DNA from 3 places in the Methyloceanibacter stevinii genome. Region 2 is predicted to be linked to each of the others. Evidence: riboswitches for the same ligand, from Rfam matches in the RefSeq annotation. Region 2 holds a riboswitch; each other region holds the start of a gene.
The links. A riboswitch is a leader RNA that binds a small molecule or an ion and turns the genes downstream of it on or off. The one in region 2 is predicted to bind cobalamin.
Positions count from the first base shown of each region.

Region 1 (3,209 bases), on a different contig from region 2:
ATCGCGTGATGCGCCGAGGCCGGCGCTGCGGTGAGCACAAGCGCGGCGAGCGCCAAAAACGCGGTGCGCTGGAGTGAAGAACGGGTCATATGATCCCCCTTGCGCCCTCCACCCGAGGGCGCGGTTCAAGGTTTGCGCCGCGGCAGGTTTCCTGGCTTCGCGGGTCTGCGCATCCCCTCCACCTTCCCGGAGCGGTGGCTCCAGTGGCCTGAGGAGGGGCGCTCTCCGCTTACAGTTGCGGGGGCAGCCACGGAATTGGGTAATGACCCTCACCGTATTCCCTTCTTGTATCCGCCTCATGCGGAAACCATCGGCGCCCCGACTATAGCGACGTTCGCATGCGCCGCAACCAAGCTCGTGACGCCGTGTGGGGGTAGGGCGGCTGAGTTAGGGGGGCTATTGACGGCAGTCGCCGTCTCTTTCCTTTGACCGGCACTCGTTGTGAAGCTCTCCCGACTTTGGCCGGCCGGATGTGGTGACCTCGTCATAGTCGCTTGTCGGCCATTGCGAGCAGTTCCTGCACCAGTGCCAGGTATCGCTCCCCTTCCTCTTCCGGTAGGTGGGCATGCGGGCATCCTCCATAGGTTGTTTATGGTGGCATAATACTCGTATTACGTGCTTTTCTCAACACGGCGACCCAAGGGTGAACTAGGCAAGGGCGAGCGGGGCAAGGCCCGCATTGACAAACACACGCCCGGAGCCCTTATGTGCCTGATCGACGGTTGCTCATTTCGAGCGAACAGGGAACGCGGTATGGGGATGTCCCAAATCCGCGGCTGCCCCCGCAACTGTAAGCGGCGAGCCCACGGAACGGTTTCGATACCGGTCTTGGGCGCCCGAGCCATCGCCACTGGGGTCGACCCGGGAAGGCGGCGAAGGGAGAGACCCGCGAAGCCAGGAGACCTGCCGTCGATCTAGTCGTCAGCCGGGCGGGGTGCCTCTGCGACGGTTGGATCTTCGTCCGGCCCGAATCTGGGCCGACTTGCACCCTGTCTGCTGTGGCTTTCGCTTGAGATCGCCGAGGGATTTATCAGGGTGACAACTCCCCTAGACGCCAAGGGCACTGCCGCCAAGGCCCCGGAAGGGCCGACCGTCTATGTCTGCGTGACCTGCCGCAAGCCGGGCGAGGTCGGCGATGGACCACGCGCGGGGCTCCTGCTCGCCGAGGCCACCGCCGAGGCGCGCACGGGACGGGTGTTACGGTCCGCCAGGTCGAATGCCTTGCCAATTGCCGCCGCTCGCTCAGTGCCGCGATGCGGAAGAAAGACAGCTGGACTTATGTCTTCGGTGACTTGACCGCCCCGGACGATGCGACAGCTCTCATCGACGGCGCGATGCTTCTCGCGGAGTCCGATGACGGACTTTTGCCCTGGAGGGGCCGGCCCGAAGCCCTGAAGGGCGGCCTCGTCGCCCGTGTTCCACCCCTCGTACTCGGCCCCATTCCGGAGGATTTCGAATGAATTCTGTCGCCCGCATTCCCTGCACGATCGTGACCGGCTTTCTCGGCTCGGGAAAGACCACGCTCATCCGGCACGTGCTCGCCAACACGGGCGGGCGGCGTCTGGCCGTGATCGTCAACGAATTCGGTGACGTCGGTATTGACGGCGAGATCCTCAAAGGCTGCGGCGACGAGAACTGCAGCGAGGAGAACATCGTCGAACTGGCCAATGGCTGCCTGTGCTGCACGGTTGCAGACGAGTTCGTGCCCGCGCTCGACGAGATCCTGGCGGCCGAGCCGCCGGTCGACCACATCGTCATCGAAACTTCCGGTCTCGCGCTGCCCAAGCCCCTGGTCCAGGCCTTCCACTGGCCGGCGATCAAGAACCGCGTCACAGTGGACGGGGTCGTGGCGGTCGTTGACGGGGCGGCGCTGGCTGACGGTCAGGTCTCCGCCGACATCGAAGCGCTCTCGGCACAGCGCGCCGCCGACGATGCGCTCGATCATGACGACCCCATTGAGGAGGTCTTCGAGGATCAAATCGCCTGTGCCGATCTGATTGTCCTGAACAAGCGCGATCTGCTCGACACGGACGGGCTGCAGCGCGCTATGAAGACGGTGACCGACGCTCTCCCGCGCGGCATCGGTGTGGTGACCGTGTCGGAAGGGAAGGTCGACGCCACGGCCCTGCTTGGTCTCGGCATCGGCGCGGAGGACGACATCGAAAACCGCATGACCCACCATGACAGCGAAGAGGACCACGACCACGACGACTTCGATACGTTCGTGGTTCCGATCGCAGAGGTCGCCGATCCCGCAGACATCGCGAAGCGCATCGCCGATTTGGCCGAGGCACATGATATCTTGCGCGTGAAGGGCTTCGCCGCCGTGACGGGCAAACCGATGCGGCTGCTGATCCAGGCGGTGGGTCCGCGCGTGACCCACTATTTCGACCGCCCCTGGGACCAGGCCGAGGATCGCCAAGGCAAGGTCGTCGTGATCGGCTTGAAAGGCCTCGACCGCGAAGCGGTGGCCAGATCTTTGGCCGGGCACGAAGCCCTGGCCGGGTAACCGATAGGACCCTCGGATGCACCTCCTGCAGACAAGCAGCGCGACGCTCGACGACATCGCCGAGCCGATCGACCTGGGCCAAACGCCTGGCGACATCGCGGTCTTGTCTTTCACCGACAGCGACCTCTCGGGACTCGCGGCCGCGTATACGCACGAGCGCGAACAGGTGCCGTCCGTGCGGCTCGCGCATTTGCGCGACCTGCGCCATCCCATGTCCACCGATCTGTGGATCGAGACCGTCGCCCGGCACGCCAAGGTGATCGTGGTCCGGCTCTTGGGCGGGCTCGATTGGTGGCGCTACGGCGTCGAGAGGCTGTCCGCCCTCGCCCGCGAGCGCGGCATCGCCCTGGCCATCCTGCCGGGCGAGGACCGGGACGACCCGCGCCTGTTCGAGCAGTCGACGCTGGACGAAGCCGAGCTGCAGACTCTTCTGGCCTATTTCCGCGAGGGCGGTTCGGCGAACCTGCGCGCGCTGTTGCGGCGGCTGGCCCGTCTTGGCGGCGCCGCGATCGAAGCGCCGGCGCCGCAAACCTTTCCGCGCATGGGCGCCTACCGGCGCGGCACAGGCGTGACCGGCCTCGATTCCCAACTTACGCCGGGCCGGGAGCGGGACGCCGTCGTTCCGATTCTTTTCTATCGCGCCTCGCTGCTTGCCGCGGACACGGGGCCAATCGATGCGCTCTGCAGTGCGCTGGAAGCG
Region 1 covers NZ_LPWE01000010.1:366,161-369,369, forward strand. Annotated here, with positions in the region: gene AUC70_RS05660 (HupE/UreJ family protein) at 1-89, opposite strand, end outside; cobalamin riboswitch at 126-327, opposite strand; cobalamin riboswitch at 703-925, shown strand; gene AUC70_RS05665 (DUF1636 family protein) at 1,110-1,460, shown strand; gene cobW (cobalamin biosynthesis protein CobW) at 1,457-2,509, shown strand; partial or broken gene cobN (cobaltochelatase subunit CobN) at 2,526-3,209, shown strand, end outside.
Region 1: linked by a shared signal. The riboswitch ahead of AUC70_RS05665 (DUF1636 family protein) and the one ahead of AUC70_RS09180 (TonB-dependent receptor plug domain-containing protein) in region 2 are both predicted to bind cobalamin.

Region 2 (3,209 bases):
ACGGATCGAAATTGGCAGCGCTGCTTCCGAAGCTCGCCGCGCTTGGTCTGCGCGACATCCAATTGGTGACGGTTCGCAAATGAAGCGGCTGCTTGAGGCGACGGTCTTCGTGGCCATCGCCGTCGTTCTGCATCTGGTGGTGTTTGGCTTCTATTCCGAGGCGCCGAGCGATGAGTCCGCGGGAGATGCCGGAGACGTCGTCGTATCGGTCGCGGCGGCGTCCAGCGCGCTGTCGGGGATGGTGGCCGAATGGGAGAAGCCTCCGGAACCTGTTGTGGAGGAGCCGCCTGCGGCCGTTCCAGAGCCGCAAGACAGCTCCGAACAGGAGGTAGAACGCCGGAGTAAAGTGCCGCCGGCCGAGACGGAACCGGCCGAAACCTCTGAGCCTGAATCTCCCCCGGCCGCATCGGAACCGGCTGAAACCGCTGAGCCTGAACCTCTCCCGTCCGAGAAGGCGGACACGAATACCGAGCCCGAACGTGAGGCGCCCAATGAGGTGCCCTCCGATACTCAAGAACGGCTAGAGGCGCCGAAGACGGAGACGGCCGCGCCCGTTCCTCTACCGGCACCGAGCAAAGTCTCCGAGCCAAGCGTGCCGGACAAGACACCGAGCGTGCCGGAACAGAAGCGAAGCGCGCCGGAGAAGAAGCTCAGCGGCCCGGAGCCCCAACCAAAGCAGCCCCCGGCGAAGCGGCCAGAACGCAAGACGCAAGAGCACGTAGACAAGCAACCCAAGACACGCGCTTCGAGACCAGAGCCGACGCCTGCTGGCAGCGCCAGTCGAAACGAGCCGTCGGGGGCGCCCTCGAAGCGCAAATCCTCGTCAGGACAGAGCACAAAAGAGAGTGCGACCGGCAGGGGCAGTCAAAGCCAGCGCGCCGCTGGCGCCAAGCAAGAAAGCGAAAGCGCCGGCCGGAGCAAGACCAGGTCGCGGCCGGCAACAGTCTCCAAGTCGAGCGCGCGCAGCCTCATCGCCAGCTGGGGGGCTCGCATCCGCGCCCGCATCAATGCGCGAAAGCGCAGGCCTGCCGGGAATGCGCACGGTACGACAATTGTGCATTTGCGCGTGGCCACCAGCGGACGGCTTTTGAGCGCGTCTGTGGCCCGGTCCTCGGGAAATTCCGCGTTGGATCGGGCCGCTATGTCCGCGGTGCGCGGCGCCGGGCGATTCCCCGCCGCTCCAAAGGGGCTGACGAATTCGAGCTACTCCTTCTCACAGTCCATACGCTTCTAAAGAGGAAAAACCCGCAGGCCTTAGCGTTGCAAATTTGCAACATGTGCGCTGAAGATCACCCACACGATAGTTTTGTTCTTGGCAAGCCTGAGGTCTTTGATCGAAAATTAAAATCGTTCTGGTTCGGGCGGTTCTCCGTCCGATGAAAAGGGAACGCGGTGGGGCGCTACTTTGCGCCGAATCCGCGACTGCGCCCGCAACTGTAAGCGAAGAGCGGCGCTGAATACGCCACTGAGAGACCGAAGGGATCTCGGGAAGGCCAGCGCTCGCAACGACACGCAAGTCAGGAGACCGGCCAGGACAGCACACCCGGTTTCCGTGCGGCGCGCGCGTGAACGGCGGACTCCTCCGTAGTGGTGGCGCAATGCAACCGTCTGCGGCTGGGGGTCTCCCCCTCCAATGACATTTACATAGTCTGCCGCGCGGCTTCAGTGCTGCGCGGAACACGGGGGGGTGTTCGATGAGACATTCTATATGGGCCTTTGGTGCGACCGTTTTGGCCGCGGGTGCTGCGCTGCCCGATAGCGCAAGGGCGCAAGATTTTGAGCCATTTCAGCTCGACGCGATCATCGTTGGCGGCGGTCTGACGCCGATCGAGGCCGAGCGCTACGGCCGCTCGGTCACGGTGGTCGAGTCGAAGGATCTGCAAGAGCAACAGATTCGGCATACGTCGGAAGGGCTGCGGGCGCTGCCCGGTGTCGAGGTCAGTCAAACGGGCGGCGTCGGCGGCTTGACACAAGTTCGCATTCGCGGCTCAGAGGGCAACCACACGCTGGTGCTGATCGACGGCATCAAGGTCGCCGATCCCACGAGCGGCGAATACGACTTCGCGAACATGTTGTCCGATGGCATTGAACGCGTCGAGGTGCTCCGCGGACCGCAATCCTCAATCTTTGGGTCCAACGCGATCGGCGGTGTGGTCAACGTCATTACCAAGACCGCGACGGAACCGGGCTTTCACGCGTATGGCGAGGGCGAGTTGGGCTCTGAAGAGAGCATCGGCGGGAATCTATCCCTCAACTACGCCAACGACTATGCGCGGCTGACGGTTTCCGGCGCGCAGCGGAACACGGATGGCTACAATTTTTCCGGTGGACCGAGCGACGGGGCCGATGGCAACGCGATCGGCACGCTCAACGCGCGCGCCGAGTTCGACGTAAACGACGATATTGTAATCGGGACGACCTTTCGGCGGATCGACCGCAATTCGGAGTACGATCAATTCAACTACGGTGCGGCGACGGTTGCCGACTTGGTGACCGATGCGAACCTCGAGACCGACGTCACCAATAACTTTGCGTCCGCGTACGCAACGATGGACGCCTGGAACAAGCGCTTCCGGAGCGAATTCTTCTTCGGTCTCGCCGATATCGATACCATCGACATCGACAACGGTGCAAAAACCTTCGACACGACATCGACCCGGCAGCAGCTGCATTATCGGGGGACAGTGGCGCTCGATAATGCGGATGTTGAGAGCGCGAATCATCTCGTCAGTACCCAGATCGAAAGCGAGTATGAGACGTTCAAGAATAACGATGCTCAGCTCGTCTACAGTCCCTCGCAGCTCCAGAAAGAGTCGCGTCAACTCTATGGATATGTGTTGGAGTATCGCGGCAGCTTCTTCGACGATAACCTCACCATTCAGGCAACGGGACGTCACGACGAGAATGACGATTTCGAAGACACGGATACATGGTCCGTAGGCTTGTCCTATCTTCTGCCGAACCAGACCAGCCGGCTGCATACGTCCGCCGGCACGGCCGTGCAGAACCCAACGTTCTACGAGCAGTTCGGTTACGACCCGGCGACGTTCATCGGCAATCCAAACCTGACGCCCGAGGAGAGCATCGGTTACGATATCGGGCTTGAGCAGCGTCTCTGGCAGGATCGGGTGGTCCTCGATGTCACCTACTTCCATTCCGACCTGACCGACGAAATTTCCACGATTTATGACCCGGTGACGTTCGCGTCT
Region 2 covers NZ_LPWE01000011.1:496,474-499,682, forward strand. Annotated here, with positions in the region: gene AUC70_RS09170 (biopolymer transporter ExbD) at 1-83, shown strand, start outside; gene tolA (cell envelope integrity protein TolA) at 80-1,234, shown strand; cobalamin riboswitch at 1,337-1,548, shown strand; gene AUC70_RS09180 (TonB-dependent receptor plug domain-containing protein) at 1,695-3,209, shown strand, end outside.

Region 3 (3,209 bases), on a different contig from region 2:
ACCGCGCCGGACGCCGGATTGGTGATGTCGTCCACCGGCGTGCCTGTCCAGGCACCGCCGATCAGGCATTGGTCCTTGATGAGGGTCGGTGTCTTGAGTTGCATGGCCCGCTCTCTACGCCGCCGCTTGCGCAACGGCAAGTCACGTGTGAGAGAGGCCCATGTTCGAGGGTGCGACAATTGTTTTCGATCTCGACGGCACGCTGGTCGACACCGCGCCGGACCTTACGAATGCCCTCAACCACGCCCTGAATCTGCATGGACACCGCACCGTGGAGCCCGCGCTCGTCCGCGAGGCGGTGGGGCGCGGCGCGCCGGCCATGATCTACGAGGCGCTGGGCATCGAAACCGGCACGGAGGCGATCCTCGCGGACTTCCTCATCCACTACGAGGCCAATATCGCGGTGGAGAGCCGCCCCTTCCCCGGCGCCGTCGCGCTGCTGGAGCGGCTCGCGGACCGCGGCGCGCGCCTTGCCGTCTGCACCAACAAGCGGGCGCGCCTGGCCAATCTTCTCCTCGAAGCGCTGGAGCTCGACCATCATTTCGCAGCAATCGCGGGCCGCGATACGTTCGAGACGTCCAAGCCCCATCCGGGCCACCTTCTGGGCGCCATTGCCGCCGGCGGCGGCAATCCGGCCCGCGCCGTCATGGTGGGCGACAGCGCCGTCGACATCCAGGCCGCGCACCGAGCCGGAATTCCCTCGATCCTGGTGACATTCGGCTATTCCCCTCCGTCGCCGGACGGTCCTCACCCTAGCGCTACCATCGACAGCTTCGACGCCCTGGAATCCCAGGCCGAAATCCTGCTCAAACGCTTGACAGACCACGACCCGACCCGTTCCTAATAGCGCCCGGGTGGACGCGCTGGAATTTCGCCTCAATCGCCCCATGGGCTGCAACCAACAGCCACAATTGCGCGCTAGGTACGGGAACTGAGCTTTTTGCTCCAAGGAGAACTGGAATGCGCGGACGTATTGTGATGAGCGCTTGCATCGCATTGATGATGAGCGGAACCGCTTTCGCCCAAGACGCAGGGGAAGACTGTGTCAGCCAGCTTGCCGAAACCGAAAGCCTCGTGGACCAGACGGTCAACGCGAAGGTGCTCGACGAAGGCGACGTCGAAGAGGTGAACATGCTTCTCGACGAGGCGGACGCGGCCTGCACCGACGGGGATTACGGCAAGGCCAAGACCACCATGACCAAGGTCAAGGGCATGCTGAAGCCGGCGCCCGCTCCGGCTCCGGCCCCGGCGGAAGACGCGGCGGCCCAGTAGACTTTTTAGGAAATCTGCGCCGTTTCGCGGGACGGCCTGCTTGACTTCGCGAGGGGCCGTTCGCTAAATGCGCGCTTGCCGTCGCACCCCCTCATCACTTGAGGCGAGGACGCGAACGGAGCCGGGCGCGATCAAGACCTAACGCGCCCCGCACGGGCGGTTAGCTCAGCTGGTAGAGCACTGTGTTCACATCGCAGGGGTCACTGGTTCAAGTCCAGTACCGCCCACCATCACGTCACCGAAAACAGACGACGACTTCATTCCGCGCAGACCGTCGCTGGCGGCGAGAAACATTCCGTCGCAGTAGCAAACGCCGTATCGCTATTGACACTGTGGAGAATCTGCGGCCCTTTCTAGGGGTCGACGGTTCTCGATCATTGCTGGTCGAGACTAAGAGGGAACACGGTGCGTCCTGTCTCGCGTCATCGAGACGACAATCCCGTGGCTGCCCCCGCAACTGTGAACGGTGAGCACGGCTGAACGACGCCACTGGGGAACTTCATAACCCTGGGAAGGCAAGGCCGACGCGACGATCCGTGAGTCAGGAGACCTGCCGCTGACATCCGGCACCGGCTTTTGCCCGGTGCCTAAACCGTAACCGGACGCCGGGGTGAGCGTCTGGCGGTTGAGTGGGTGTCCGGTGGCCTATCTTCCGTTCCCGCTCATGACACCGCCACTTCCCCGATCGTCCTTTCCTCATGCCCGATGCGGTTCGTCCCGCGCGGGTCACTTGGGAGAGACGACCTATGAAACTTCGTAACGGACTATCCGCTGCCATTGGCGTTGCCGCGCTTCTCGCGCCGCTCGCCGCGGCCGCCCATTTCCAGCTCGTCTATACGCCGGAGGTCAATCTGACCAAGGCGGGAGACGTGCCCGTCAAGCTGATCTTCTGGCACCCCTTCGAGAACGGCCACGTGATGGACATGGGTGAGGTCATCGACTTCTACGCCGTCAACCGCGGCAAGAAGATCGACCTCAAGGACACGCTGAAGCAGATCAAGTTCGAGGGCTCGGAGAACACTGCCACGGCTTACGATGCCTCCGTCCCACTCAAGCGATCGGGAGACTACGTGCTCGTCGCTGTTCCCTCGCCCTATTACGAGGAGAGCGAGGACGTCTACATCCAGCAGATCGCAAAGAGCTATCTGAACCTGAATGAAGTCCCGACGGATTGGATGGAGCCGCAGGGCCTACCCACCGAGATCATCCCCCTCAACAAGCCCACCAACATCGTGGCCGGTTCGACCTTCACCGGCCGGGTGATGGCCGACGGCAAGCCCGTACCCGGCGCGGAGATCGAGGTCGAGTACATGGCGGCCGAGCCGTCCATGGACGAGAACAAGCCGAAAGACCCGACCGCTTCGCCGATGCCGGGCGGCGCGCTCGTCGCCGTCAGCGATGACAACGGCTACTTCACCTTCGGCATTCCGAAGGCCGGCTTCTGGGGCTTTGCCGCGCTCGGCTCGGGCAACACCAAGGAGCATGAGGGCAAGGAGCTTTCTCAAGACGCGGTCATCTGGGTCCGCGCTTTCGACGTGAAATAGGCCAGCCTAGGACCTGGAGGGAAAGATGCACATTGTCGACGGTGCTCTATCGAATGAAGTCTTGATCGGCGGCGCGGTTCTCGCTGCCGGCGGCATCGCGTTGGGCCTGAAATCGCTGCCGGCGGAGAAGATGCCCGCCGCCGGGGTTCTAAGCGCAACGTTTTTCGTGGCGTCCCTGGTTCATGTGCCAATCGGACCCTCCAGCGTCCATCTGATCATGAACGGTCTGGCCGGGTTGGTGCTCGGCTGGGCCGCCTTTCCGGCCCTTTTCGTCGCCCTACTGCTGCAAGCCGTTTTCTTCGGGTTCGGCGGGCTGACTGTGCTGGGCGTCAACACCGTCAACATCGCCCTGCCCGCGGTGCTCGTCTACTACATCTGCCGGCGGGGTATCGC
Region 3 covers NZ_LPWE01000012.1:460,569-463,777, forward strand. Annotated here, with positions in the region: gene AUC70_RS11805 (NAD-dependent succinate-semialdehyde dehydrogenase) at 1-104, opposite strand, end outside; gene AUC70_RS11810 (HAD-IA family hydrolase) at 161-844, shown strand; gene AUC70_RS11815 (hypothetical protein) at 961-1,272, shown strand; tRNA gene AUC70_RS11820 (tRNA-Val) at 1,427-1,502, shown strand; cobalamin riboswitch at 1,620-1,844, shown strand; gene AUC70_RS11825 (DUF4198 domain-containing protein) at 2,019-2,816, shown strand; gene cbiM (cobalt transporter CbiM) at 2,842-3,209, shown strand, end outside.
Region 3: linked by a shared signal. The riboswitch ahead of AUC70_RS11825 (DUF4198 domain-containing protein) and the one ahead of AUC70_RS09180 (TonB-dependent receptor plug domain-containing protein) in region 2 are both predicted to bind cobalamin.